Pararhizobium sp. A13: one gene and its partners. The protein of the gene in region 3 interacts with the protein of the main gene of each other region in a pairwise test. Links are inferred from orthologs where the notes say so. Each region holds a gene or a part of one and is shown on either strand. Other genes may lie near its edges.

Region 1 (11,202 bases), on a different replicon or contig from region 3:
CGTCCTGGGGCCGGGCGGTCCGGGTTTGCGGCGTCTGGGCGGCGCTCTGGAGCGCCCCGTTCGTCATCATCGGCGCAATCCTTGGCTTCGACAACGTCTATGCGGCGATCGGCCTGTTCTTCTCCAAGATGGCGGTGGTGACCTTCGGCGGGGCCTATGCCGTGCTTGCCTATGTCGCCCAGCAGGCCGTCGAGACCTATCACTGGCTGAAGCCCGGCGAGATGCTCGATGGTCTGGCGCTGGCCGAAACGACGCCGGGCCCCCTCGTGCTGGTGCTCTCCTTCGTCGGTTTCATGGCCGCATTTCGCACGCCGCTCGGTCTCGACCCGCTCTGGGCCGGCATGCTTGGGGCGACGCTTGCGACCTGGGTCACCTTCATTCCCTGCTTCCTGTGGATTTTCCTCGGTGCGCCCTATGTCGAGACATTGCGCAACAACAGGGCGCTCTCAGGCGCGCTGGCGGCGATCTCCGCGGCCGTCACCGGCGTCATCCTCAATCTGGCGCTCTGGTTCGGCCTGCACGTTCTTTTTGCGGAGGTCAGCCGATATGCTTTTGGACCGTTGTCGATGCCGCTTCCGGCCTGGCAGACGTTCCAGCCTGCAGCATTCCTGCTCACGCTTCTGGCAGCGCTGCTGCTCTTCAAGCTGAAGCGCGGGATCGTGACCACGCTTGTCGTTTGCGCCGGCGCCGGCTGGCTGATCAGCAGCTTTTAAAAGGCTGATCCGCGTTTCCCAGCCGAATCCTTGGGATTCGGCCGCCAATTTCCGCAAGAAGTCTTGTGTTTTCGGCGCCTGCCTGCGATGTCACCCCGAATATTTTTTCTGCGGGAAGCCAGCATGGCCGTTCGGATCAACAGTTTTCGCGACATCGCCAACCGTTACGATGTTGTTCTGTGCGATGTCTGGGGCGTGCTGCACAATGGTGTCGCGGCCTTCAAGGAAGCTTGCGAGGCGCTGACAGTAGCCCGCGCCAAGGGGCTGACGGTTGTCCTCATCACCAATTCGCCGCGCCCGCATCCCGGCGTCATCGTCCAGATCCGCGGCCTCGGCGTGCCTGATAGCGCCTATGACCGCATCGTCACCTCCGGCGATGTCACCCGCGCGCTGATCTCGGCTGGCCCGAAAAAGATCTATTTCATCGGCGCTGAGCGTGACCTGCCGCTGCTCGATGGTCTCGGCGTCCAGATGGTTTCCTCAGAAGAGGCCGAAATCATCGTCTGCGCCGGCTTTTTCGATGACGAAACGGAAACCGCCGAAGATTATCGCGCAACGCTCTCCGGCATGGCCAGGCGCAAGGTGCCGTTCATCTGCGCCAACCCGGACCTCATCGTCGAACGCGGCCACAGGCTGATCCCCTGCGCCGGCGCCATCGCCAAGGTCTATGCGGAACTGGGTGGCGAAACCCGGATTTCCGGAAAGCCCTACGTGCCGATCTATCGCGCCTCGCTGTCGGAAGCGAAGGCCGTTCGCGGCGGGCTCGATCTGTCGCGGGTGATCGCCGTCGGCGACGGCATGCCGACCGATGTGAAGGGTGCGCAGGATTTCGGCCTCGATATTCTCTATATCAGCGCCGGCATCCATGCGCTCGAGTATATGAATGCTGAAAAGACGGACGAGACGAAACTCGCAGCGTTCCTGAAAGACGAGGGTGCCACGCCGAAATGGTGGATGCCCAGATTGGCTTAGAAAGGTTTGGCCTAAACGACTGGCTTGATCGGACTGGCCTACTGCATAATTCCTTAAATCGGAATCGATTTTGGGATAAAATTATGGAGCATTTCAAAGTGTTACAGCGACCTTTGCGCGTCTGAAAGGACGCGCGGCGCTGTAGAGATGAGACTGGTGTGACGGACATGACGGTTTTCCATCGCAACGAGACCCGCGAACCATTGCCGCAAGCCTTGAGGGGCGGCGTCATCGCCATCGGCAATTTCGACGGCGTACATCGCGGTCACCAGTCGGTGTTGAACCGGGCGCTGGAGGAGGCGCGGGCGCGCCGCGTTCCTGCCCTGGTGCTGACCTTCGAGCCGCATCCGCGCACGGTCTTTCGCCCGGACCATCCGGTCTTCCGTCTGACGCCCGCGCCGCTCAAGGCCCGCATCCTCGAAGGCATGGGCTTTTCGGCCGTGATCGAATATCCGTTCGACCGCACGTTTTCTCAGCTTTCCGCCTCCGATTTCATCCGCTCCGTGCTGATGGACTGGCTGCACGCCGGCCACGTCGTGACCGGTTTCGATTTCCACTTCGGCAAGGGCAGGGAAGGTGGTCCGGCCTTCCTGATGGCGGCCGGCGGCGAAAACGGTTTTGGCGTCACACTCGTCGATGCCTTTCGCGATGAGAACGCCTCGGTGATCTCCTCCAGCCATATCCGCGGGCTGCTCGGCGAGGGTGACGTGGCTCAGGCGGCCGGAATGCTCGGGTATCGTTATACGGTGGAATCGGAAGTGATCGGCGGCAAGCGGCTCGGCCGCACACTTGGCTATCCCACAGCCAACATGCAATTGCCGCCCGAAGTCGAATTGCGCAACGGCATCTACGCCGTGCGCTTCCGCCGCGCCGATGGCCGCATCCACGACGGCGTCGCCAGCTTCGGCAAGCGCCCGACGGTCGACAGCGACGGCATCGCCCTGCTCGAAACCTTCGTCTTCGACTTTTCGGGAGATCTCTACGGCGAAATCTGTTCCGTCTCCTTCTTCGGCCATCTGCGCGACGAGCTGAAGTTCGACGGTCTCGATCCGCTGGTGGTGCAGATGAAGCAGGATGATGCGGAGGCGCGGGCGCTGCTTGCCGGTGTGCGGCCGCTCAGCGAGATCGACCTGCAGATCGCGTTTTAAGCCGCGACCTGGTTGACGCTCAGACCAAATTGGTCGCGTACTGCCTGACACCAGCCGCAGGAGTGCATCCTGCGGCGATTGTGAACCCAACAGGAACGATAGATCGATGGCAAATACGCCTCGCCGACCCGTAAATCCGATGGATGCCGCTGAAGCATTGTTCAAGCCGGCTAAAAAGCCAGTTGCTCCGGTCGTCGAAAGGCGCGCCTTGCCGGAAACCAAAGAACTTGTGTCGATCAAGATCGATAGCGCCGTGCTCGAATATTTTCAAAAGGATGGGCCGGGCTGGCAGGATCGCATCAACGACGCGTTGCGAGCAGTGATGCAGGGCAAACCCGGCGCGTAAATTGCGTCGAGCCCGAATAAGCAGGAGGCACGCTGACGGCGGCACGGCAACGGGGTTGCGCAATACTGCAGCGCCCGTCGCAAGCCTCTTCCTTTTCGCCCGAAAACGTCTTAAACAACCGGCCACCATGACCCGATATCGTCGATTGATGATAGATCAGCGAATTATTGGCCCGGCCTTCCGCGCGTTTTGAATGCCGCCGGAAGGTCCGGGTTTTCGGCGTTTGACAGAAGCGCCTCCGCCATCCCTTGAAGATGTCCCGTTCGCATGCGCGGCGAAACGCGCCCAGAGACGATTGCAAAAGCCATGACCGATACCGCTGAAAAGCTCGACTATTCGAAGACCCTTTATCTGCCCGAAACCGAATTCCCGATGCGCGCCGGCCTGCCGCAGAAGGAGCCGGAGACGGTTGCCCGCTGGCAGAAGATGGAGCTCTACAAGAAGCTCCGCGCCTCCGCTGCCGGCCGCGAAAAATTCGTGCTGCATGACGGCCCACCCTATGCCAACGGCAACATCCATATCGGCCATGCGCTGAACAAGATCCTCAAGGACATCATCACCCGCTCGTTCCAGATGCGCGGCTATGACTCGAACTATGTTCCGGGTTGGGATTGCCACGGCCTGCCGATCGAATGGAAGATCGAGGAAGCCTATCGCGCCAAGGGCAAGAACAAGGACGAGGTCCCGGTCAACGAGTTCCGTCAGGAATGCCGCGACTTCGCCGCCAACTGGATCAACATCCAGTCGGAAGAATTCAAGCGCCTCGGTATCGAGGGCGATTTCGACAATCCCTATACGACGATGGCCTTCCACGCCGAAGCCCGTATCGCCGGCGAACTGCTGAAGATCGCCAAGAGCGGCCAGCTCTATCGCGGCTCGAAGCCGATCATGTGGTCAGTCGTCGAGCGCACGGCGCTGGCGGAAGCCGAGGTCGAGTACCAGGACGTCGAGAGCGACATGATCTGGGTCAAGTTTCCGATCTTGACGGTTGAAGTCGAGCCGGGATCGGGGAAATCAGATCTCCTAGGCGCGGCAGTCGTTATCTGGACCACGACACCCTGGACCATTCCGGGCAACCGCGCCATCGCCTATTCGTCGCGCTACCCCTACGGCCTCTTCGAAGTGACCGCCGCCGAAAACGACTTCGGCCCGCAGCCGGGTGAAAAACTGATCTTTGCCACACGCCTTGCTGATGAAGCGGCGGCGAAGGCGAAGCTGACATTCAAGTTGATCCGGCCTTTGACGGCGGAGGAGCTGGCGGTGGTGACCTGCGCCCATCCGCTGCACGGCCTCGGCGGCGGCTATGACTTCCAGGTTCCCCTGCTTGACGGAGACCACGTCACCGACGATGCCGGCACCGGCTTCGTCCATACCGCTCCCAGCCACGGCCGCGAGGACTTCGACGCCTGGATGGCCAACGTCCGCTTGCTGGAAGAGCGACACATCTCATCGACAATCCCGTTCCCCGTTGACGATGCCGGTTTCTACACGACCGATGCGCCCGGTTTCGGTCCGGACGCCGAAGGCGGCGCCGCGCGCGTTATCGACGACGCCGGCAAGAAGGGCGATGCCAACGATCGCGTCATCAAGGCGCTGATCGCCCGCCACACGCTGTTTGCCCGTGGCCGCCTGAAGCACACCTATCCGCATTCCTGGCGTTCCAAGAAGCCGGTGATCTTCCGCAACACGCCGCAATGGTTCGTCTATATGGACAAGGAGCTTGCCGACGGTACGACGTTGCGTTCGCGCGCGCTGTCTGCCATCGACGAAACCCGCTTCGTGCCCGCCGCCGGCCAGAACCGCCTGCGCGCCATGATCGAGAACCGTCCGGACTGGGTGCTTTCCCGTCAACGCGCCTGGGGCGTGCCGATCGCCGTCTTCGCCGATGAAAAGGGCAACGTCCTGGTCGATGAGGCCGTCAACGCCCGCATTCTCGAAGCCTTCGAAAAGGAAGGCGCCGATGCCTGGTTCGCTGAAGGCGCCAAGGAGCGTTTCCTTGGGCCCGACCATGATCATGGCCGCTGGACGCAGGTCATGGATATCCTCGACGTCTGGTTCGATTCAGGCTCGACCCACACGTTCACCTTGGAAGATCGCCCCGACCTGAAATGGCCGGCGGATGTCTATCTCGAAGGCTCCGACCAGCATCGCGGCTGGTTCCATTCCTCGCTGCTCGAAAGTGCCGCGACCCGCGGCCGTGCGCCCTACAACGCCGTCATCACCCATGGCTTCACCATGGATGAGAAGGGCGAGAAGATGTCGAAGTCCAAGGGCAACGTCACATCGCCGCAGGAGGTCATGAAGGACGCCGGAGCCGATATCCTGCGCCTCTGGGTGGCGACGTCGGACTATGCTGAAGATCTGCGCGTCGGCAAGACGATCATCCAGACGAACATCGATGCCTATCGCAAACTGCGCAACACCATCCGCTGGATGCTCGGCACGCTGGCCCATGACAGGCAAGAAGACATCGCCTTCAACGACATGCCCGAACTCGAGCGGCTGATGCTGCATCGTCTGGCCGAACTCGAACAGATCGTGCGCGATGGCTACGACGCCTTTGACTTCAAGCGCATCGCCCGCGCGCTCATCGATTTCTCGAATGTCGAGCTCTCGGCCTTCTATTTCGATATCCGCAAGGACGCGCTCTATTGTGACGCCCCGTCGAGCCTGCGCCGCCGCGCCAGCCTCGCGGTCATCCGCAAGCTGTTCGAATGCCTGGTGACCTGGCTCGCGCCGGTTCTGCCCTTCACGGCGGAAGAGGCCTGGCTGTCGCGCGATCCGTCCGCGGTCTCCGTCCACCTGGAACAGTTCCCGATCGTGCCGGCCGAATGGCGCGACGAGGCGCTGGCCGAGAAATGGAAGAAGGTCCGCGACGTGCGCCGCGCCGTCACCGGTGCGCTTGAAGTCGAGCGCCGCGACAAGCGTATTGGCTCCTCTCTGGAAGCGGCTCCGATCGTGCACATCGACGATGCCGGCCTGCTGCAGGCGCTGGACGGTCAGGATTTCGCTGAAATCTGCATCACCTCCGGCGTCACGATCGCCGAGGGCCAGGGACCGGAAGGTGCTTTCCGCCTGGACGATCTGTCGACGGTCAGCGTCGAACCCAAGCTTGCGGAAGGCGTCAAATGCGCCCGGTCCTGGCGGATCACCGCCGACGTCGGTTCCGATCCCGCTTTTCCGGACGTGTCCGCCCGTGATGCGGCGGCGCTGCGCGAACTGGGCTTTGCTTCCTAGAGCCGGATGACTTTAGGTCGATTCGACCTAAAATCTGAAGCCGCCTCCAAATCAAAAAACTGGAGCATGATGTCGCCCGAAAACCGCTTCACACTTTCGGCATCATGCTCTTAAGGGATTGTCTGCCGGGTGAATTGCTCTTTTGCAGCTCATCCGGTAGAACCTGCCTGAAAATCGGCGGATTTATCCGTCAAGGGCGCAGCAATGCCGCCTCAGACATCGATCGTGCCGGCGCCGCTGGAAGGGTTTTCATGGGAATGACGCGAGAGTTTCGAGTGTATGCCGGTATTTTCGGCGTTGTCGCTGGCAGCCTGGTCCTGACCGGCTGCATTGGCGGCCCGACCTACGGCACGGACAAGACCGCCGGCGAACACCTGATGGACGACCTCGGCAGCACGGTCAGCCTTGGGGAGAGCAAGCCCAAGAACCTCAAATACCAGCCGCGGCCCGGCCTCGTATTGCCGCCGCAAACGGAGACGGCTTCGCTGGTGCAGCCGCAGCAGAACCTTGCCAGCAAGGACAATCCGCAGTGGCTCGAATCACCGGAAGAAACGCGCCAGCGCCTGCGCGACGAAGCTGATGCCAATGCCGAAAGCTCGACCTATGTTTCGCCGCTGGCCAAATCGAGCGCCAATGGCCGTCGCCTGACGGCCAAGGAGCAGCAAGAGGCCTACCGGGAAGCGCGCAAGATCCAGATGGGCGCTTATGCCGACAAGCGCCGCTTCCTCAGTGACCCGCCGCTCGAATACCGCAAGCTGCCGGAAGAGGCGACGGCGGATCTCGGCGAGCCGGAGCAGGTCAAGGCGCGCCGCCGCAAGAAGGAAGCCGCGATCGCTGGCAGCGGCAAGAAGTGGTGGGATATTTTCTGATCGCCAATGTTTGATATTCGCGAGGCGACGTCAGCCGACGCAGGAACCATCCTGCGTTTCATCACCGAATTGGCAATTTATGAAAACGCCGGCCACGAGGTCGAGGCGACGGTCGAATCTATCACCGAATCCCTGTTCGGCCCGAATTCCGTCTCACACGCAGCGATCTGCGAACGCGATGGTGTTGCCGTCGGTTTTGCCGTGTGGTTCTTCAGCTATTCGACCTGGCAAGCCCGCAACGGCCTTTATCTCGAAGACCTCTACATCACGCCCGAGCAGCGCGGAACCGGCGCCGGACGCCTGATGCTGCGCTATCTGGCACGAATCGCCGTGGAAAAAGGCTGTGGCCGGTTCGAGTGGAGCGTACTCGACTGGAACGAACCGGCGATCAAGGCCTATCAGGCGATCGGTGCCGAGCCGCTGACCGAATGGACGCGCTATCGTTTGTCCGGAGCGGCGCTCGAAAGCTTTGCCGCCGGTTAAGGCCGCCCGCTCAACGCTTCTCTGCAAAAAACTGCTTGAGCACATCCGTCGCTGCCTGCGCTGAAAAACCAGAATAGACGTCGGGTGCATGGTGGCAGGTCGGCTGGCTGAAAAAACGCACGCCGTTGTCGACACCGCCGCCTTTCGGATCCTCGGCGCCGTAGTAGAGCCGCCGCAGCCGAGCAAACGAGATGGCCGCGGCGCACATGGTGCAGGGTTCGAGCGTCACATAGAGGTCAGCACCCGGAAGCCGCTCGTCGCCGATGATGCGACAGGCTTGCCGGATCACTTCGATCTCGGCATGGGCGGTGATGTCATTGAGTTCCCGGGTCCGGTTTCCGGCACGCGCGATGACCTCGCCGCTGAGGACGAGCACGGCGCCGACAGGCACTTCGCCGCGTGCCCCTGCCATCCGGGCTTCTGCCAGCGCCAAATCCATGAAGCGGCTCGTTTCAGCCATCGTTGGAACCCGCGATAATTTCTCTTAACCCTTGGGCCGTGACCTGATAGGACAGCCTCAAAAGGCAGGCAACACAAATGATATTCAAAGACAAGCCCCAGCGGCCCGGCGGCAAGCCGACTGGCCGCGACAAGAAGCCCTATACCGGCGCGCGCAAGACCGCAGCCGCTCATTCGGGCGCTGAAAAGACCGAAGCGGAAAAGCCGCGCAAGCCAAGAGCGGCGGCAGTGGAAACCGTCGATGCGGACGTGCCGCAGCGCATTTCCAAGATTCTGGCGCGCGCCGGCGTTGCTTCGCGGCGCGATATCGAGCGCATGATCATGGAAGGCCGCGTCAGCTTGAATGGCAAAGTGCTGGACACGCCGGTCGTCAATGCGACGCTCGCGGACAAGATCGAAGTCGATGGCCAGCCGATCCGCGGTATCGAGCGCACCCGGCTCTGGCTCTATCACAAGCCGTCCGGCCTGGTGACCACCAATTCCGATCCGGAGGGACGTCCGACCGTATTCGACAACCTGCCGGAGGACCTGCCGCGCGTCCTGTCGATCGGCCGCCTCGATATCAACACCGAGGGCCTGCTGCTGCTCACCAATGACGGCGGTCTGGCCCGCGTTCTCGAACTGCCGTCGACCGGCTGGCTGCGCCGCTACCGCGTGCGCGCCCACGGCGCGATCGACCAGGCGGCACTCGACAAGCTCAAGGACGGCATTGCCGTCGACGGCGTGCTTTATGGCTCGATCGAGGCGACGCTGGACAAGGTCCAGGGCTCGAACGTCTGGATCACCATGGGCCTGCGCGAAGGCAAGAACCGCGAAATCAAGAACGTCATGGGTGCGCTCGGCCTCGACGTGAACCGCCTGATTCGCATTTCCTACGGCCCCTTTCAGCTCGGTGAACTGCCGGAAGGCCGCGCCCAGGAAATTCGCGGCCGCACGCTGCGCGATCAACTCGGCCCGCGTCTGATCGAAGACGCGAAGGCGAATTTTGACGCGCCGATCTTCGACGCTGCCCCTGCGGAGGAAGAAAAGCCGCAAAAAAACGAATGGTCGGCTGGAAAGCCTGAGACCAGGGAACGTGACGCTTTCCGCGAAAAGGCAGGCGACAAGCGCGAACGGGCACTTTCCCGTCTCGATACCAAGCGCGACGATAGAGGCGCTGGGCGTGGCGACCGCAAGGAACGCGGTGCGGAGGCGAAATTCGACGACCGCCCGAAACGCGAACCCGCCCAGCGCCCCCGCAAGGCCAATGTCTGGATGGCGCCGGGTGCCCGGCCGATCGCCGAAAAGAAACCCAAGGATGCGCAGGCAGCGGATGTGGCCGAAAAGCCGGTTCGCCGCGAGCGCCCGGAGGGCGCACCTGCGACCAAGCGCTATGGCCGGACCAAGGATGGTCTGGCGATGAAGTCCAACAAGAAATTCGATCCTGACCGCAAGAAGGCGACCGTCTACGATCGCCCTGATCGCGGCCCGCGCGTCGTGGTCAACCGTGCCGATGACGACGGCGACTGGATCAGGGCGAGCGAAGAGCCGAGCAGAGATGAAGGCCGCGGCAGTGACCGCAAGCGCGGCGGCGACCGCGATGCACGCGGCTTCGGTGATCGCCCGGCTCGCCGCGATGGTGGCGATCGTCCGCGCCGCGACGGTGACAAGCCGTTTGGTGATCGCAAGCCCCGTGCCGAAGGCGCTCGCACGTTCTCCGATCGACCAAGAAGCGACAGCACCCAGGGTGATCGTCCGCAGTCAGACCGTCCGCGCAAGCCGTTCGGCGAAAAGTCCTTCTCTCGCGGGGATGGTGATCGCAAGCCGCGGGACTTCGGCGACCGCCCGCCGCGTGGAGATCGTCCCGTCGGCGACAAGCCGCGCGGCAAGTCCTTTGGCGGCAAGCCGGGCGGCGCCAAGTCCTTCGGTGCAAAAAGCGGCGGCCCGCGTGGTGGCAAACCTGGCGGCGGAAAACCCGGCGGCGGCAAGCCTTCCGGCGGACGCCCGGCGGGTGGCGGCAAGCCGCGCGGACGCGGGAACTAAGCGAAAGTGCGGATCGTCGGCGGTGAGTTTCGCGGGCGCGGGCTCGCAACGCCCAAATCCAATGACATCCGGCCGACGACGGACCGGACGCGCGAAAGCCTGTTCAACATCCTGAGCCATGCCTATGCGGAGGCTCTCGATGGCACCCGCATCCTCGATCTCTTCGCCGGCACTGGCGCGGTTGGCCTCGAAGCCCTGTCGCGCGGCTGCCGTCAGGCGCTGTTCGTCGAGCAGAGCGCCGAGGGCAGGGGACTGTTGCGCACCAATATCGAGGCGTTCGGCCTGACCGGCCGGGCGCGCATCTTCCGGCGCGATGCGACCGATCTTGGACCGGCCGGCACCGTCGAGCCGTTCCATCTGGTCTTTGCCGATCCGCCCTATGGCAAGGGGCTTGGCGAAAAAGCCCTCGCCTCTGCGGCAAAAGGCGGATGGCTGGTGGCGGGCGCTCTTGTCATTCTCGAAGAGCGGGCCGATGTTCAGCCCATGCTGCAGGATGGTTTCGAGGTGATCGACGACCGCCTGTTCGGCGATACGAAGATGCATTTCTACCGTTACCGCGCCGCGTGATACCGGAAAGACGCTGAGCATGATGCAAGGCCTCGAAACAGTGAAAAAATCAGCGGACCCGACCGTGGCTGTAGCCTTCGGCGGCGGCGGCGCGCGTGGTCTCGCCCATATTCACGTCATCGAGGCATTGGACGAGCTCGGTATCCGACCGGTCGCGATCGCCGGCTCCTCGATCGGCGCGATCATGGGGGCGGGCATGGCGGCCGGCCTGAGCGGCGCTGAGATCCGCGAGCACACGATCGCGACCGTCGGCCGCCGCAAGGAAATCGTCAACCGCCTGTGGAGCCTGCGTCCATCGAGTTTCACTCAGGTGACAAAGGGCTTTCGCGTCGGCCAGTTCAACATCGAGCGCATTCTTCCCGCTTTCCTCCCCGAGAGCGTGCCGA
Region 2 (10,069 bases), 960 kb from region 3 along the record:
TCTCGGCCGGGAGCCTTCCGGCCGCTTTGGCGGCATCGACTTCAAGACGATGAACCGCAATGCCCAGGCTCTCCTCGACCAACTCGAATTCAATATTCGTGCAAACCAGTTCATGATGAACCTTTCGGTTGCGCAGGTTCAGCTCGTGGAAATCGCCAAGGCGCTCAGTCATGACGCCGAAGTCATTTTCATGGATGAGCCGACATCCGCCATAGGCGAGAAGGAAGCGCAGCACCTGTTTTCGGCAATCGAACGGCTGAAGGCAGCGGGCAAAGGCATCGTCTATGTCTCGCATCGGCTCTCTGAGATCTTTCAGATCGCAGACTCCTACACCGTGTTTCGCGATGGGAGTTATGTCGGGAGCGGCGAGTTGGACCAGATTGATCGCCCAGAACTGATCCGCCTGATTGTCGGCCGTGAGCTTGGAGAGGAATACATTAAAACCAATGCTCCGACGGACGTCGCGGGGTTGGAGGTGACGGGCCTGACCGCGCCTGGGAAAATCGACGATATCTCGTTTACCGCCCACAAGGGTGAGATTCTTGGCATTTATGGCCTGATGGGATCTGGCCGCACCGAAATTTTCAACTGCCTTTTCGGACTTGATTCACCGTCAACCGGCAGCATCAAACTGGACGGAGAGCCAATATCGGTCAGCAGGCCTGCCGACGCCATGGCGCATGGTCTGGCATTCGTTACCGAGGATCGGAAGCTGACTGGTCTCAATCTGACAGACAGCGTGCGCAACAACATCTGCCTGGCCAGTTTGCCCGAAATGAGTCCGAATTTCTCGATGAATCGCCGATCGGAAATGGCCGCCAGCCAGGAAATGATCAAGCACTTCAGCATCAAGGCCGCGAGAGACACGATGGCCGTTTCGGGCCTGTCGGGTGGAAATCAACAAAAGGTCGTGCTTGGCAAATGGTTTCTACGCAATCCCAAGGTCTTGCTCCTTGATGAACCTACCCGCGGCGTCGACGTGGGTGCCAAGCGGGAGATCTACCGCATCATTTGTGACTTCGCGGAAGCTGGCGGGACTGTCGTGATGATTTCTTCCGAAATCGACGAAGTCCTCGGCATGTCGGACCGAATTCTCGTGATGCGCCAAGGCCGGTCCACCGGAATCTATCGCAGGGAGGAAACCGACGCGCAGTCGCTTGTCCACCTGTCGACCTGACAGGAAGGGCAGACGTCAAACACAGATGCGTCCGGTAATTGAGAGGTAATTCACATGTCCGCCACCGACAACAATGCGTCCAGCGCCTGGTTCAGTTCCAACCGGCGCAGGCTGATCATTCAGGAATACGGGATTTTCCTGGCTTTTCTGCTGCTTGCCCTGATCCTTTCGGTTTCGAACGAATACTTCTTGACCCCAGGTAATATATCAAATGTCCTGCTGCAGACATCGATCAACGGTGTCCTGGCGATTGGTATGACCTTCGTCATCCTGACGCGTGGCATTGATCTTTCCGTCGGCTCTGTCGTCGCGCTCGCCGGTATTGTCAGCGCGAGTTTTGCGACCACGTCCGCGACGGCCGGTATATTGGGCTCGCCCTATCCGGCCTACCTCGCTCTCGCAATCGGACTGATCGTCGGTATCGCTTGTGGTTCGTTGGTCGGACTGATCGTCTCACGTTTTGCTGTACCGGCGTTTGTCGCGACGCTTGGCATGCTCTCCGCTGCCCGAGGACTGACGCTCATCTACGGCGGCGGCAAGCCGGTTCCAGCCCTGACGCCTGAGTTTCGCTGGATTGGAACCGGTAATGTCCTGGGTGTGCCCATGCCGGTGATCCTGCTTGCGATCGTTTTTGCGGTCTCGTGGTGGGTTCTGACGCGCACGCGTTTCGGTCGCTACATCTATGCTGTCGGCGGAAATCCGCATGCTGCCAATACATCGGGCATCAATGTCACCCGACTGCGTTTTCTCGTCTATGTGATATCAGGCAGCCTTTCGGGATTGGCTGGCATGATCCTCTCGGCACGCACCGGATCTGCGCTGCCTCAGGCAGGTATTGCATACGAGCTGGACGCAATCGCTGCCGTTGTCATTGGAGGAACCAGCCTCTCCGGTGGTGTTGGGCGCATAACCGGCACACTCATCGGCGCGTTGATTATTGGCGTCATGAACAACGGCCTCGATCTAATGGGGATCCAATCCTACTACCAGCAGGTCCTTAAAGGCGCGCTGATCGTTGGCGCCGTGATGCTCGACCAGAAACGAAATCAGGGCGCTTGAACCCGACGAAATCCGGATGCTTCGCATTCGGAGCCCAAACGGCGCGCCATACGGTCGCCGGAGTTCCAACGGAGGAGACTAACAATGAAGAAACTGCTTATTGCCCTTGCTGTCACGACGGCGGTCTTGGCTTCACCGTCTTTGGCGCAAGACAAGAAACTGAAAATCGGCGCTGCCCCCTACGGCCTCAACGCAGAATTTATGCAGATCTGGTCAGCGGCGCTCCAGCAGCACCCTGCCGTAAAGAGCGGCGAAGTCGAGTTGACTGTCTTTGACGGGCGCTACGATGCCCTGGTTCAGCAGGAGCAGTTCAACACGATGATCACGCAGCAATTCGACGCGATCATTTTCGTTCCGATCGACATCGAAGCGGGTGCAACTGCGGTTCAGGCCGCGCATGATGCCGGTATTCCCGTCGTCGGCTCCAACACCCGCGTTAATTCCGACCTCCTGTCGGCTTATGTCGGCTCGGATGACACCATCTCCGGCTACATGGAAGCCAGGACGGTGCTCGACAAAATCGGTTGCAAGGGCAACGTTGTAATTCTTGAAGGTCCTATCGGGCAGTCGGCACAGATTTCGCGCCTTGAAGGCAACAAAAAGGCGCTCGCCGAATGCCCAGATGTGAAAGTCATTGAGGATCAGACGGCGAACTGGTCGCGTGCCGAGGCTCAGACCCTGATGGAAAACTGGCTCACCGCCCATCCGGGTCAGATCGATGGGGTGATCGGCCAGAATGATGAAATGGCGCTTGGCGCAATCGAAGCGATCAAGGCCGCCAAGCTCAATGTCGGCGACTTCGCAATCGCTGGTATTGACGGCATCACCGATGCGCTTCGTGCAGTCAAAGATGGCACCATGACATCCATACTTCAGGATGCCAGTGCGCAGGCACAGGGCGCGCTCGATCTGGCCATCCTCAATGCAAAGAATGGCGCCTACAAGCCGGAGTCGACTATCTGGGCCCAGTATCCGGACATGCCGTTCAATGACGGCAAGGAAAAGAACTACAACGTCCCGTGGACTCCGGTGACGAATAGGAACGTCGACAAGCTGCTCGAAACACGCAAGTAAAAACCGATCCGGCGGGGCGGCAAGCTCGCCCCGCTTCCCAACATACCGAGGTTTGAGTGAGATGACCGATACAGCTCCAGAAATTGATTTGAACTTTCCGCTTTCCGGCAAGGTCGCGGTCGTTACGGGCGGCGGATCCGGCATTGGCGCTGCCGTCGCGGCAGCCTTCGTTTCCAAGGGCGCAAAGGTCGCTGTTCTCGACATCAATGTCGACCTTGCGAAGGCGAAGGCAACGCAGTTGGGCAGCGCTGCAAGCCCCTTCGTCTGCGATGTCTCCAATGCGGACTCTGTCAATGCAGCAATTGCTAGCGTCGTATCAACGTTAGGCGGCATCGATATCGCCGTTAACAGCGCGGGTGTGGCTTTTCTTGCACCGGCAGAAGACCTGTCGCTGGATCACTGGGAAAAGACCATCAACATCAACCTCAAGGGCAGTTTCCTCGTGACCCAGGCCGTTGGTCGGGTGATGATCGCGGCCGGCAAGGGCGGCAAGATTATCAACCTTGCCTCGCAGGCTGGCACCGTCGCAATCGAGGAGCACGTCGCCTACTGTGCCTCCAAGTTCGGCGTTATCGGGATGTCCAAGACGTTTGCGGCCGAATGGGGCAAGCACGGCATCTGCGTCAACACCATTTCCCCAACCATCGTGCTCACGGAACTCGGCAAGAAGGCCTGGTCCGGCGAAAAGGGTGAAGCGGCGAAAAAACGCATCCCTTCGGGCCGATTTGCGTTCCCGGAAGAGATCGCGGCTGCCGCCATCTTCCTCTCCTCCGCGGGCGCGGACATGATCAACGGCGCTGATCTCTTGATCGATGGCGGCTACACAATTCTTTGAGCCAAGCGCTCGAGCATACGACAGGAGACATCATGCAGCGGTTCATCAACAATCCCGACGAAGTCGTTGAAGACACGGTAAAAGGCTTCGTCAAGGCACATTCGGATATCGTACGCATTGCCGAAAACCCGCGTGTGATCGCCGCGAGAAATACACCGAAGGTCGGAAAGGTCGGCGTCGTCACCGGCGGTGGTTCTGGACATGAGCCCGCCTTCATCGGCTACGCGGGCAAGAACATGCTCGACGCGGTCGCTGTCGGCGAGCTGTTTTCCTCGCCGACAGCCAAAAGCTTCCATGACGCAATTCGGGAAGCCGATGGTGGAAAGGGCGTTATTTGCCTCTATGGCAACTATGCAGGCGACAACATGAACGTGAAGATGGCGGTCAAGCTCGCGGCCAAGGACGGTATCGAGGTGGCAACGGTGGTCGCCAATGACGACGTTTGCTCCGCCCCGCCCGAGGAACGCGAGAAGCGCCGCGGTGTCGCAGGCGAAATCTTCATGTGGAAGATCGGCGGCGCAAAGGCCGCGCAGGGGGCAAGCCTCGAGGAAGTCCGCGCTACCGCCCAGAGGGCGATCGATAGTTGCCGATCAATCGGGGTCGGTCTGGGACCCTGCACCCTTCCGGCCGTCGGCCATCCGAATTTCAAGATCGAGCCCGGCACCATGGAAGTCGGTATCGGTCACCATGGCGAGCCGGGAGTTCGGGTGGAAGCGCTGAAAACGGCTGCGGAGGTCGCCAGGGACATGTGCCAGATTGTACTTGACGATCACAATCTGGCCGTGGGTACCGAGGTTGCGGTGCTCGTTTCGGGTCTCGGCGCTACACCGGTCAATGAACTCTATATTTTGAACGACACGATCGAGACCGAGATCACAGGTCGTGGCCTCAAGGTCTACAAGACCTATGTGGGCAATTATTTCACCTCGCTGGAAATGGTCGGCGCGACGCTGACCGTGATGGGTCTTGACGACGAACTGAAAGGGCTTCTCGACGTCGAAGTCCGTTGCACAACATTACTCTGAGGGAGACAGGTCAATGCAGACACTTAACAATGCCGCCGCCGGCGATATCATCCTGTCAATGGCCGACCGGATCGTGGAAAACCGGGCTTATCTCAGTGAGATCGACGGTAAAATTGGTGACGGTGACCACGGGGTCAATATGGCCAAGGGGTTCGGCATGGCGTCTGAACGCCTCAAGGGTAAAGATCTGCCGCTTGCCGCATCACTTGAGACATTGGGTACCATTTTGATGACCGAGATTGGCGGGTCGATGGGACCGCTTTACGGCGTGATGTTTACTGAGTTTGCTGAGAAGCTCGAGGGTGTCGAAGCCATAAGCAGCGATACCTTTAGCCGGATGTTGCACGCTGGACTAGAAGGCATCCAGTCAATCGGCTCGGCGAAAGTTGGTGACAAGACGCTGCTCGACACGCTGGTGCCGGCCGTTGAAGCTTTTGATGCTTCCGTGGCCGCCGGCAAGTCGTTTGCCGAAGCTCTCGACGCATTGGTGGCAGCAGCCGAGGCGGGCCGCGACTCGACACTCAATCTGGTGGCCAAGATCGGCCGTGCAAGCCGTCTTGGCGAGCGCTCGCTTGGTGTGCTGGATGCCGGGGCGACCTCTTGTGCAATCATCCTGAAAGAACTTTCTCTCGGCGCCCGCACCCGGCTTCAATAGAATGGCGTGACTTCGCGGGGCTTCTTTCCCCGCAGGCGAAACTCCCAAGGCTGCGCGATGCTGCTGTCTCCAGTGGCGTCGCGCGCCGCTCCCTTTGCCTGAGGAAGAATTTGCAAACATGCTGTATTGCATTCATCTTCGGGCGACAAAAGGGAACCGTTGGTAGTCATGATAGGCAAAACATCTTCAGTTGGCAAAGCCGGTGCAAGCAAGACGGGCGTGGTGGAGGGATTTGAAGCCATGCCGCTGCGCTATGGAGATGATCCCTACGTCTGGGCCTGCTGGCTTTACTATGAGGATGGCAGGACACAAGGCGATATCGCGGAAATCATGGGTATCTCGCGGGCGACTGTAAACAGCTATCTGGCCGACGCCCGCAGCCGTGGGATTGTCAATATCTCTCTGGAACCGTCGCGTCTGAGTTCACTCTCGGTCGCGCAGGAGCTCAAAGGCCATTTCGGGCTGAATGACTGTCTTGTTGTACCCAGCGACGACGGTTCGCGGCCATTGATCGACCGGCTCGGCGCGGCGGGCGCTCAAGCTGTCGCCAAGCTTCTGAAATCTGGTGATACATTAGCCGTTGCCTGGGGCCGAACGGTCCTTGCAATCGCCGAACAGTTGTCCGTAACCAATCTCCAGGATGTTACGGTTGTTCAGGCGACCGGTGGTACGCGGGCGCGTTTTGCCTACACGCCGGAACTCTGTGCAGCCGCCTTCGCCGGTGCAGTCAGCGGGAAATTGATCAATCTGACCACGCCGGCCATCGTTTCGACTGCGGAGGTTCGCGACGTCCTGCTACGTGAGTCACTTATTGAAGACCAGTTTGCGATCCTTTCCAAAGCCAACAAAGCGCTGTTCGGCGTCTCGTCGCTGCGCCCCAACTCGACCATTCACACCAGCGGTTACTTTGAGTCAGTCTCGCTCCAGGAATATCTGGCGAAGAATGCAGTCGGGGTCGTCGCAGGGCGTTTCATCGACCCGCAGGGACAACCGGTCGCCGGTCCGCTCGACGACCGAATGATCGGGATATCCCTCGATATGCTGAAATCGATAGGGCTGCGTATTGCCGTCGCCGGCGGTTTCGACAAAGTACCCGCTATCCTCGCGGCGCTTCGCGGCGGCTACATCAACGTTCTCATCACCGATGCTGCGACTGGCCGAGGTATCCTGAACGCCGACGGCGTGAAGGAGATTGACCCGAAGAATTCGCAACGCCCCAGATTTGACAACACCGTTCAGTTGCCCAGCGGCGTTCGCACGCATATCAAGAAGTTCCTGAACAATCCTGATCACGTCGTCGACGAAATGCTTGACGGCGTAGTAAAAGCCCATTCTGCCTATATTGCGCCGATCAAGGGGTCCAATCGGACGCTCGTCGCACGCACAGGACCGCGTCCGGGAAAGGTCGGTCTTGTCATCGGCGGCGGCACTGGCCATGAGCCCTGCTTCCTCGGATACGTCGGCAAGGGTCTCGCCGATGCGGTCGCCATAGGCAATATTTTCTCATCGCCACCTCCCACACCGATTCTTGAGTGTGCAAAGGCTGCGTCCGGTGGAGAAGGCGTGCTCTTTGTCTATGGCAACTATGCCGGCGACGTCATGAATTTCGAGATGGCCGCCGAGATGGCGCAGGAAGAGAAGATTGATGTCCGAACTGTACTGACGACGGATGATATTGCCTCCTCTCCTGTGGAGGATAAGGAAGGTCGTCGAGGTGTCGCTGGAAACTTCTTCATCTTCAAGATTGCCGGGGCTGCCTGCGATCGGGGAATGTCGCTCGATGCCTGCGAGGCGGTAACGCGCAAGGCCAACGAGCGAACCTTTACCATGGGTGTTGCGCTAGAGCCCTGCTCACTGCCCCAGACCCGACGACACAATTTCGAGATTGGTCCCGATGACATAGAGATCGGTATGGGTATCCACGGAGAGCGTGGCGTCATCCGCGAAAAAATGATGAGCGCCGACGAAATCACAGACAGGGTCATGGACCGCATCTTCGCCGAGATGAAGCCTTCTTCGGGCGACCGGGTTGCGGTGCTGATCAATTCCTTCGGAGCCACGCCATTGATGGAACTTTACATTCTGTTCAGACGCGTCGAACAGCGGCTGAGCGCAAAGGACATCAAGATAGAAGCGAACTGGGTGGGGCACTACTGCACCTCACTCGATATGGTCGGTGCATCCATATCAGTTTTGCACCTCGACCACGAGTTGACGGAATTACTATGCCACCCTTGCGACACCGCCGCTCTGAGGGTCGGCTAAATACACACGAGATGCACCCTGCCAAGTAAGGGCGCAACCTGATGGGGTTGGGAGAAAGACTATGTCGGAAAAAGCGGCGCGACGCTTGAGCGGGATGTTTCAGCGCATATCTTTTGCAATCAACTCCGAGAAGGATCATCTCTCTGAGCTGGATGGCGCCATTGGCGATGCTGACCATGGGATCACCATGGCTCTGGGCTTCATGGCCGTAAACGCTGAACTGGCGAAAGTCGACCTGGATCACACCCTTCCGTCAGAGATTTTTACGATTGCAGCCTCGGCCTTTCTCGATGCAGTCGGCGCGTCCACTGGCCCCCTTTATGCGACGGCATTCCGAAGGGCCGCCCAAGCCCTCAAGCAAGACGAATCTCTTTCGGCTTCCGGCCAGGCCGCGATTGTAGAGGCAATGACGGCTGGCATTCAACAGCGCGGCAAGGGGCAACGCGGCGACAAGACGATGCTGGACGCCTGGGTGCCGGCTACGGAAGCGGCTGTCAGTGCACGGGCAAATGATGTCGGGATTCCGGAAATGTGGAACAGGATAGTAGAGGCAGCGGAAACCGGGGCAAACTCCACACGTTCGATGGTTGCGGCGCGCGGACGGGCGGCACGACTGGGAGAGCGGTCCCTCGGGCACGTAGATCCAGGTGCAGCCTCGGCTGTTATCATCCTGCTTGCTATGAAGGACACTTTTGCTGACTGCGGCGTCGGGGATTAGTACATTCACCCTAAACGTCACTGCTCGACCCGGTACGGCCAAAGCACGCATGCGCACAAATTCTTGGAAGGGGTCAGGTTTTATCAATCCGAAGGCGATGTCGGCATTTTTCCTTCACCAGGCAATCGAGCAAGCCTACGCTACGCTTCTTTTGGTTCTGACCAACGACAGTCCTTCCTCACATAATCTACGGTTTCTTCGCGGGCTTGCCGAGGAGCGAGCCGGAGAGACCGCCAGCTTATCGGTCGTTCCTTGCCGGTTATCATGCTGTGCGGTTTTCAACAATTCTGTGGTGAAAAGCGATCTCTTGACCTAAGCTTCACCGATGTCGAAATTCGATTCCCAGACTGCCCGGCCCGATCCAATGCCCGTTGTTCCTGCGTGGGCGGTCCCGCGCGGACCCGTTACCAGCGACACGGACGCGGCCTTCCTGGCAGGCGCAGCATTGAATGCGCTGGACACGCTGGTGCGGATGCAGCCGGATTGGGCCGGTGTCTGGCGTCAGCGCCTGGCGTTGAAATGTGCCGTATCGGCAGTGCGGCTTGCCGGCCGATCCGAGGACGAGGCGGCCTTGCGCGATGTCTGGGTTCTGCGCGGTTCCGGCGATGATTTGGGCCCGGCCGGCGACATCTTCGCGGCCTATAAACGGCTGGCGGCCCGGCTAACGACGATCGATACAAAGGTACTGCGCGAACTCGCCGACCTCTTCGCTATCCGCTGGGGTGATGAACTTGCCACCATCCCGGCCATGATCGATGCAATCAATCAAGCGGGAACGATGGCTCCCTTTGCCGCCGCAGCCATCGTCACGGAGCTTTACACCATCCGGCCGGATGCCGAAGTGCTCGCCTGGTGGCTGGCCGACTGGATGCTGGCGCAAAGACTGCGATGGGACCGTCCGATCCCGCTCCTGATGGCGCAGCGTACTTCGACTGCGTTTCGTCTTGAGACGGGCAGGGGCCGTATGCGTCCGGGCGAGCTGGGATTTGAGCGGGCGGTGTGTCTGGCTCTGGCGCAGGCGTCGACCGAAGCGTGCCGGCTGGCGGCGGAGGTTTCCAGGCGTGCGGATCGGCTGGCGGCGGTTGCGCCGAAGCTGCGGGCCAAGGGGGCAGGCGAGGCAATCCGCCTTTTGCTCGACGAGGACGCCGTTTCCGGCGCGTTGCGGACCGCAAAGCTGTCGCGCTGGGCCAGCCGCCGACTGTTTGAGCGCCTGATCGAATTCGACGCTGTGCGCGAATTGTCCGGGCGATCGACGTTCCGG
Region 3 (6,353 bases):
CTCCCTGCAGGAGCTTCCGTCCAATCGCCTCTCCAGACTTGTAGTCGAAGTTTCCTTCGAGAACCGTCAGCTCGACCAGATCCTGTGCCCGGTCGGAGAACGTCTCCTCGATTCGGCCCCGAAAGCCGTTCAGACGCTGTATTGACACATCTGTTGTAGAAGGACCACTGATGTACCCGATCCTGCGATGACCGAGCGCTAAAAGGTGGCTTGCCGCTAAACGACCACCCTCGAAATTGTCGACCGCCACCAGCGAATGCCCGGTCAATGGGCGGTCTATCGTAACGCTCACCAGACCATCGGACAAAATTCCCCCAACCAGACTGCCGCTGACCGGCGCGATGACAATCCCGGCAGGCACGCGGCCGAGCAGGCTCTGAACCTGCTTGCACTCGGCATTTGGATCATCATGCGTGTTTGCCAACAAAACAGAGTACCCCGCAGCCGAGGCGAGGGTCTCCAAATGCTTGGCCAGTTCCGCGAAAAAAGGATTCGTGATGTCGGGGATGACAAGGCCGATAATATCCGACTTGTTCAGTCTCAGGCTCCTGCCAAGGCTGCTCGGTCTGTATCCCAGCCTCTCAATTGCCTCTTCCACCCGTTGTCGGATCCCCGGATTTACAGTTTCATTTCTGGCCAGCACGCGAGATACAGTTCCAACAGAAACCCTGGCCTCTCTCGCTACATCCTTGACAGTCGGGTTCAACACGATCTCCAAACGCTCACTTCCGGCGGTGTTAGCACAATTCCCGGCCAAGGGCGTTATTTTATGCCAATGAAACGTTTCATATTGACCAAACGGTTTTTTCCGAATACGTCAGACTCACGTTCTCATAAACGCTATGAAACGTTTCATTGACGGCTGGAGGGCCGTTGGACCAAAGGAGGAGTGGTCATGAAATTCTTTACAGTTGCGTCTATTTTTGCGCTCTCTGTTGCAGCCGCACTGCCGACAGCCGCGTCCGCGGCCGACAAGCCGGTGGTCGGTCTTGTGATGAAGTCGCTTGCCAATGACTTCTTCAAGAACATGCTGGAAGGCGCCGAAGCTCACGAAAAAAAGCGCGGTGACTACGAGCTCAAGGCCATCGGCATGCAGAATGAAACGGATTTTGAAAGCCAGCTGAACGGCGTGGAGAATTTCATCACCCAAGGCGTCGACGCTATCGTCATCGCGCCGGCCGACTCCCGCGCGATGGTCGCCCCGCTCAAGAAGGCAATGGATGCCGGAATCACCGTCGTCAACTTTGACGTCTCGCTCGATGAGCAGGCGAAGAAGGATGCGGGGATCGATCTCGCCTTCGTTGGCCCAGACAATCGGGGTGGCGCCAAGATGGTAGGCGAAGCTCTCGCCAAGTCGCTCGGCGCTGGGGGCAAGGTCGTCATCCTTGAAGGTAATCCTGGAGCTGACAACGCCGCCCAGCGCAAGCTTGGCTTCGAGGATGCGATCACCGAAGGCAAACTGGATCTGCTCGATTCCAGGACCGCGCATTGGGAAACGGAAGAAGCCAATTCCGTCTTTTCGACCATGCTGACCGCGCACCCCGACATCCAGGGTGTTATGGCCGCTAACGACTCGATGGCCATCGGCATCATCAAGGCGCTGGACGCTGCCGGTCGTTCCGACATCAAGGTTGTCGGCTTCGACAATGTGCCGGCTGTCGCGCCGCTTGTGAAGGATGGCAAGCTGCTGGCGACTGTGGACCAGTTCGGCTCGCAGATGGCGGCTGACGCCATCGACAAGGCACTCGAAGTCGTGGCCGGCGGACCGAAGCTCGAAGGCTGGGTCAAGACCAACATCGAACTCGTTACCAAAGACAACGTGAAGTAACCCCGACAACTCGCGCCGCACTGGACGTCTCCGGTGCGGCTCTCTTTCCGAGGGGGTTCCCATGACATATCCGGATTCCGGCGTAGCGCACCAGGCGGCCGCGGCAGAGACAACGCGTCTACCCATTCTCGACCTGCATGACGTTCGCAAACGCTTCGGCGGCACAGTTGCGCTGAATGGTGTGACATTGTCCGTTGCGCCCGGCGAGGTACACGGGCTTATCGGCGAGAACGGTGCTGGCAAGTCCACCTTAATCAAGATCCTCTGCGGCATCGTAAAGCCCGATGCCGGTGCAATCGCGCTGGGGGGTGAAGCCTACGAACCCCACACGCCGCGTGATGCGAAGGCGCGGGGCCTGCAGGTTGTGCATCAGGAATTCAACCTGCTGCCCTTTCTCTCTGTCGCCGAAAACATCTTCATCGAGCACCTCCCACGCAATCTCTTCGGCGTAGTCAAGCGTAGTCACATGAATGCGCGCGCCCGCGCCGCCCTTGATGCCATCGGTCTCAAGGATATCGACGTCCGCTGGCCGGTCGAGCGCCTCGGCATTGCGCACCGCCAGTTGGTCGAGGTCGCCCGTGCACTGATGACTGACAGCCGGGTCCTCATTCTTGATGAGCCGACTGCGACGCTCACGTCCCGCGAGACGGATCGGCTTTTTGCCATCGTCAACGATCTGCGCAGGCGCGGCGTCTCGGTGCTCTTCGTCTCACATCACCTGGACGAGATCTTCCGCATCTGTGACCGCGTCACAGTTCTGCGCAACGGCGAGACTGTCTTTTCCCGCCGGATCGGCGAGACCAGCCATGACGAACTCGTGCGGGGCATGGTCGGCCAGCAGTTGCAGAAGGAAATGGCAAGTGCGCCGATTTCCAGCGCCGGGCGCGACACCGCGCTCTCGCTCGTCAATTTCCGCCATGCTCAATCGCCCCATGCGGACGGCATATCGCTTGATCTGCGCAAGGGCGAAATTCTGGGAATTGCCGGCCTTGTGGGCTCGGGCCGGACGGAATTGCTGCGCGCGATCTTTGCAGCCGAGCAGCCGCTCTCGGGAACTCTTCTGAGAGACGGCAAACCGGCCACGTTCCGCTCGCCGCGCGAAGCGATCCAGGCCGGTATCGGCTTCGTGACCGAAGACCGCAAGGAAGAAGGCCTGATCCTGACGATGCCGATAGCCGCAAACGTCACGCTTGCGTCTCTGTCGAGCATCTCACGGGTCGGCCTGCTCGACCGCAAGATGGAAAATACCATGACGGAACAGCTCGGCGCTGATCTGAAGCTCAAATATGGCGGTCCGTCGAGACATGCAGCCACGCTTTCTGGCGGCAACCAGCAGAAGGTGGTTCTGGCCAAGTGGCTGGCGCGCAATCCGCAGGTCCTGCTGCTCGACGAGCCGACCCGCGGTGTCGATGTCGGAGCCAAGGCGGAAATCTATGCGCTGATCCGCAGGCTCGCCGAAAAGGGTCTGGCTTTGCTGGTTGTCTCTTCCGAGCTGCCGGAGCTGATGACGCTTTGCGACCGGATCATGGTGATGTCGCAGCACCGCATCGTCGGCGAGCTGCCGCGCGCAGATTTCTCCGAGGAAAAGATTTTGACCTATGCCTATCAGGGCGAACGAAGACAGACGGGGCACTGACGATGCAAGCACTCGATAAAACAACGCTGAACGCGCCCACAGAGGCACCTGTGTCGGGCATGTCGATGAAATTGCTGCTGCGCGACGCCGGCATAGGCATCGCACTGCTGCTTCTGATCGTGTTCTTCTCGATGAGCACCGAGCATTTTCTGACGCCCAACAATATCTCCAACATCCTGACCCAGATCACGATCAACCTCATCCTTGCCATTGGCATGACGTTTGTCATCCTGATCGGCGGCATCGATCTGTCGGTCGGATCCATGCTTGCCTTTTGTGCGGTCGTGGCGGGTACAGTGCTGACCATCCCCGACCTTTCTGTGTTCCAGGCTGTTGGTCTTGCAACGCTCGCGGCTATTGGCACAGGCGTCGCCTGCGGCTTCCTCAATGGCTGGATCAGCGCCTTCTGGGGCCTGCCGTCCTTCATCGTCACGCTCGGTATGCTCAACATCGCCCGTGGAGCCGCTCTGCAGGTGACCGATGCGCGCACGATCTATTCGTTTCCGCCAAGCTTCAATGCCTTTGGTTCGCAAATGGTGGTCGGCGTGCCGGTGGTATTTCTCATTGCGCTGGCACTGGTTGCGGTCGCGTGGTTCGTGCTGTCCAAGACAGTCTTCGGCCGCTTGCTCTACGGGATCGGCAACAATGAGGAGGCCGTGCGCCTCGCGGGTCATTCTCTAATGTTCTACAAAGTGGCGGCCTTCACAATCGCCGGCGCGCTGGTCGGGATTGCGGCCATGGTCTACATGGCGCGGCTCAACATCGCGAGCCCGATCATCGGTATAGGCTTCGAGCTCAATGCGATTGCCGCCGTCATCATCGGGGGCACCAGTCTCAGCGGCGGACGCGGCACCGTGATCGGCACCTTGCTTGGCGCCTGCATCATCGGCGTTCTGGCAAATGGTCTCATCCTGTTCGGATTGAGCGACTTCATGCGTCAGATGATCACTGGCGTCGTCATCATCCTGGCCGTCATCATCGACAAATACCGCGAACGGATCACGGCATCCTGAAGGCAGCCGTTTCCCCATCTTTCATAAGGAACCGCCATGCTTAAGAATATCGATCCGGTATTGAACGCCGATGTTTTGTACGCCCTGCGCTCCATGGGCCACGGCGACACGCTGGTGATTTCGGACACCAATTTTCCGTCGACATCTATTGCCCGGCAGACCTCGCTCGGCAGACCGCTCAGCATCGACAATGTACCGGCGGCGCGTGCCGTCCGGGCTATCCTTTCGGTCATGCCGCTCGACACGCCACTTCAGAATTCTGCGGGGCGGATGGAAGTGATGGGTTATCCGGGCGAAATCCCGGCGGTCCAGACCGAGGTTCAGGCCGAAATCGACGCGGCGGAGGAAAAGCCTTCGCCAATGTATGGCATCGAACGCTTCGCTTTCTACGATCTCGCAAAGAAGGCGTACTGCGTGATCACCACGGGTGAAACGCGCTTTTACGGTTGCTTCCTATTCACCAAGGGCGTTGTACCGCCCGTTTCGGCATAATCGGAAAGGTTGCCTGACGATGCCCGCTGTTTCGATTCTTGGAATCTTTGTTGCCGACACGGCCTATCTTGCCCGCCGCATGCCGGTCGTCGGAGAAACGATCGCCGGCAGCGGGTTCTCGATCGGTGCGGGAGGCAAGGGTTCGAACCAGGCGGTTGCCGCCGCGCGCGCCGGCGCGGAGGTCTCGTTCATCTCCAAGATCGGTCGCGACACCTTTGGCGATATGGCGCTCAAGACCTATCGAGAGGCTGGCGTCACCGCACAGTTAACCGTCATGGACGACGTTGCGACCGGTGCGGCGTTCATCTATGTCAACGATCAGACGGGCGAGAACGCCATTATCGTCTATCCGGGTGCAGCGGGTACCCTGTCGATCGACGATGTCGAGGCTGCCCGCGCAACCATCACCGCATCAAGCGTTTTCGTGACGCAACTCGAGCAGTCTGTCAGCACTGCGCGTTGCGCCCTGGAGATCGCGCGGCGAGCCGGCGTGACGACCGTCTTCAATCCGGCCCCGGCCGAGGCCTTTCCCGATACGGTCTTCCCGCTGTGTAACTACATCGTCCCGAACGAGACGGAAGCTGCGGCACTGGTCGGTTTCCCGCTCGATACGGTGGAGGATGCGCGTCGGGCAGGGGACATCCTGCTTGCGAAGGGCGCAGGCACGGCCCTGATCACGATGGGTGCGCGCGGTGTCCTCTATCACGCGGCCGACCGGTCGGTACACCTTCCAGCGATCTCCAGTGGGCCGGCGATCGACACGACCGGCGCCGGTGACGCCTTTGTCGGGGCCTTCGCCGCCAAGCTGTCAACGGGCGCCGATTCAATCGACGCCGCCCGCTTCGGATGCGCGGCGGCTGGCATTGCCGTCACACGACGCGGCACTGCGCCCGCCATGCCCGCACTTGCGGAGATCGAACAGGCTCTGGAGGCGCTCCGAAGGGCGCGCCCTTGAAACCACGGACGCGCAACGTCCAACGAAGCATTCGGAGGGGAAATCACTTTGGCCACTATAGATATCGTCAATGTCGGAAAAGCTTACGGCAGCCTCGCCGTGCTTCACGACATTTCGGTGGAGATACCGGACGGTGAGTTCGTCGTTCTCGTCGGACCGTCGGGCTGCGGAAAGTCTACGCTGCTGCGAATGGTAGCCGGCCTGGAGTCGATCAGCTCCGGCGAGATTCACATCGACGGCCGGGTTGTCAACGGGCTTCCGCCAAAGGATCGCGACATCGCCATGGTGTTCCAGAGCTACGCGCTCTACCCCCATAAAACCGTCGCCGAAAACATGGGTTTTGCCCTAAAGATGCGTGGCGAGAAAAAGGCCGATATCGACCAGCGCGTCCGCCACGCCGCCGAGATTCTCGATCTGACGCCTTATCTC

What was found.
Region 1: the proteins of WI754_RS21500 (region 3) and ileS interact in binary tests that used the Escherichia coli proteins (3 or more experiments, as listed by UniProt). The link is inferred for Pararhizobium sp. A13 from one-to-one orthologs.
Region 2: the proteins of WI754_RS21500 (region 3) and WI754_RS26205 interact in binary tests that used the Escherichia coli proteins (3 or more experiments, as listed by UniProt). The link is inferred for Pararhizobium sp. A13 from one-to-one orthologs.

Annotation. Positions count from the first base shown.
Region 1 is NZ_CP149510.1:1,997,406-2,008,607, forward strand. Bases 3,175-6,616 are described here. They hold ileS (isoleucine--tRNA ligase), read left to right. Parts: upstream 3,175-3,485; coding sequence 3,486-6,416; downstream 6,417-6,616. Other genes in these bases: WI754_RS09655 (BrnA antitoxin family protein), read left to right, coding at 3,175-3,179. In the rest of the region: chrA (chromate efflux transporter), read left to right, coding at 1-713; WI754_RS09645 (TIGR01459 family HAD-type hydrolase), read left to right, coding at 837-1,685; WI754_RS09650 (bifunctional riboflavin kinase/FAD synthetase), read left to right, coding at 1,853-2,833; more of WI754_RS09655, read left to right, coding at 2,940-3,174; WI754_RS09665 (hypothetical protein), read left to right, coding at 6,668-7,285; WI754_RS09670 (GNAT family N-acetyltransferase), read left to right, coding at 7,292-7,768; WI754_RS09675 (nucleoside deaminase), read right to left, coding at 7,779-8,228; WI754_RS09680 (pseudouridine synthase), read left to right, coding at 8,306-10,249; 16S rRNA (guanine(966)-N(2))-methyltransferase RsmD, read left to right, coding at 10,256-10,816; WI754_RS09690 (patatin-like phospholipase family protein), read left to right, coding at 10,836-11,202. UniProt on the Escherichia coli protein: Catalyzes the attachment of isoleucine to tRNA(Ile). As IleRS can inadvertently accommodate and process structurally similar amino acids such as valine, to avoid such errors it has two additional distinct tRNA(Ile)-dependent editing activities.
Region 2 is NZ_CP149511.1:953,530-963,598, reverse strand. What follows is about bases 250-3,233. They hold WI754_RS26205 (ABC transporter permease), read left to right. Parts: upstream 250-1,231; coding sequence 1,232-2,236; downstream 2,237-3,233. Other genes in these bases: WI754_RS26200 (substrate-binding domain-containing protein), read left to right, coding at 2,321-3,233; WI754_RS26210 (sugar ABC transporter ATP-binding protein), read left to right, coding at 250-1,177. In the rest of the region: more of WI754_RS26210, read left to right, coding at 1-249; more of WI754_RS26200, read left to right, coding at 3,234-3,310; WI754_RS26195 (SDR family oxidoreductase), read left to right, coding at 3,372-4,145; WI754_RS26190 (dihydroxyacetone kinase subunit DhaK), read left to right, coding at 4,178-5,170; dihydroxyacetone kinase subunit DhaL, read left to right, coding at 5,184-5,825; WI754_RS26180 (bifunctional sugar-binding transcriptional regulator/dihydroxyacetone kinase subunit DhaK), read left to right, coding at 6,066-8,090; dihydroxyacetone kinase subunit DhaL, read left to right, coding at 8,152-8,808; WI754_RS26165 (DUF1403 family protein), read left to right, coding at 9,134-10,069. UniProt on the Escherichia coli protein: Part of the ABC transporter complex RbsABC involved in ribose import.
Region 3 is NZ_CP149511.1:874-7,226, reverse strand. Bases 1-2,861 are described here. They hold WI754_RS21500 (sugar ABC transporter substrate-binding protein), read left to right. Parts: upstream 1-895; coding sequence 896-1,828; downstream 1,829-2,861. Other genes in these bases: WI754_RS21495 (sugar ABC transporter ATP-binding protein), read left to right, coding at 1,890-2,861; WI754_RS21505 (LacI family DNA-binding transcriptional regulator), read right to left, coding at 1-709. Outside these bases: more of WI754_RS21495, read left to right, coding at 2,862-3,464; WI754_RS21490 (ABC transporter permease), read left to right, coding at 3,467-4,477; WI754_RS21485 (RbsD/FucU family protein), read left to right, coding at 4,514-4,969; rbsK (ribokinase), read left to right, coding at 4,989-5,924; sn-glycerol-3-phosphate ABC transporter ATP-binding protein UgpC, read left to right, coding at 5,973-6,353. UniProt on the Escherichia coli protein: Part of the ABC transporter complex RbsABC involved in ribose import. Binds ribose. Also serves as the primary chemoreceptor for chemotaxis.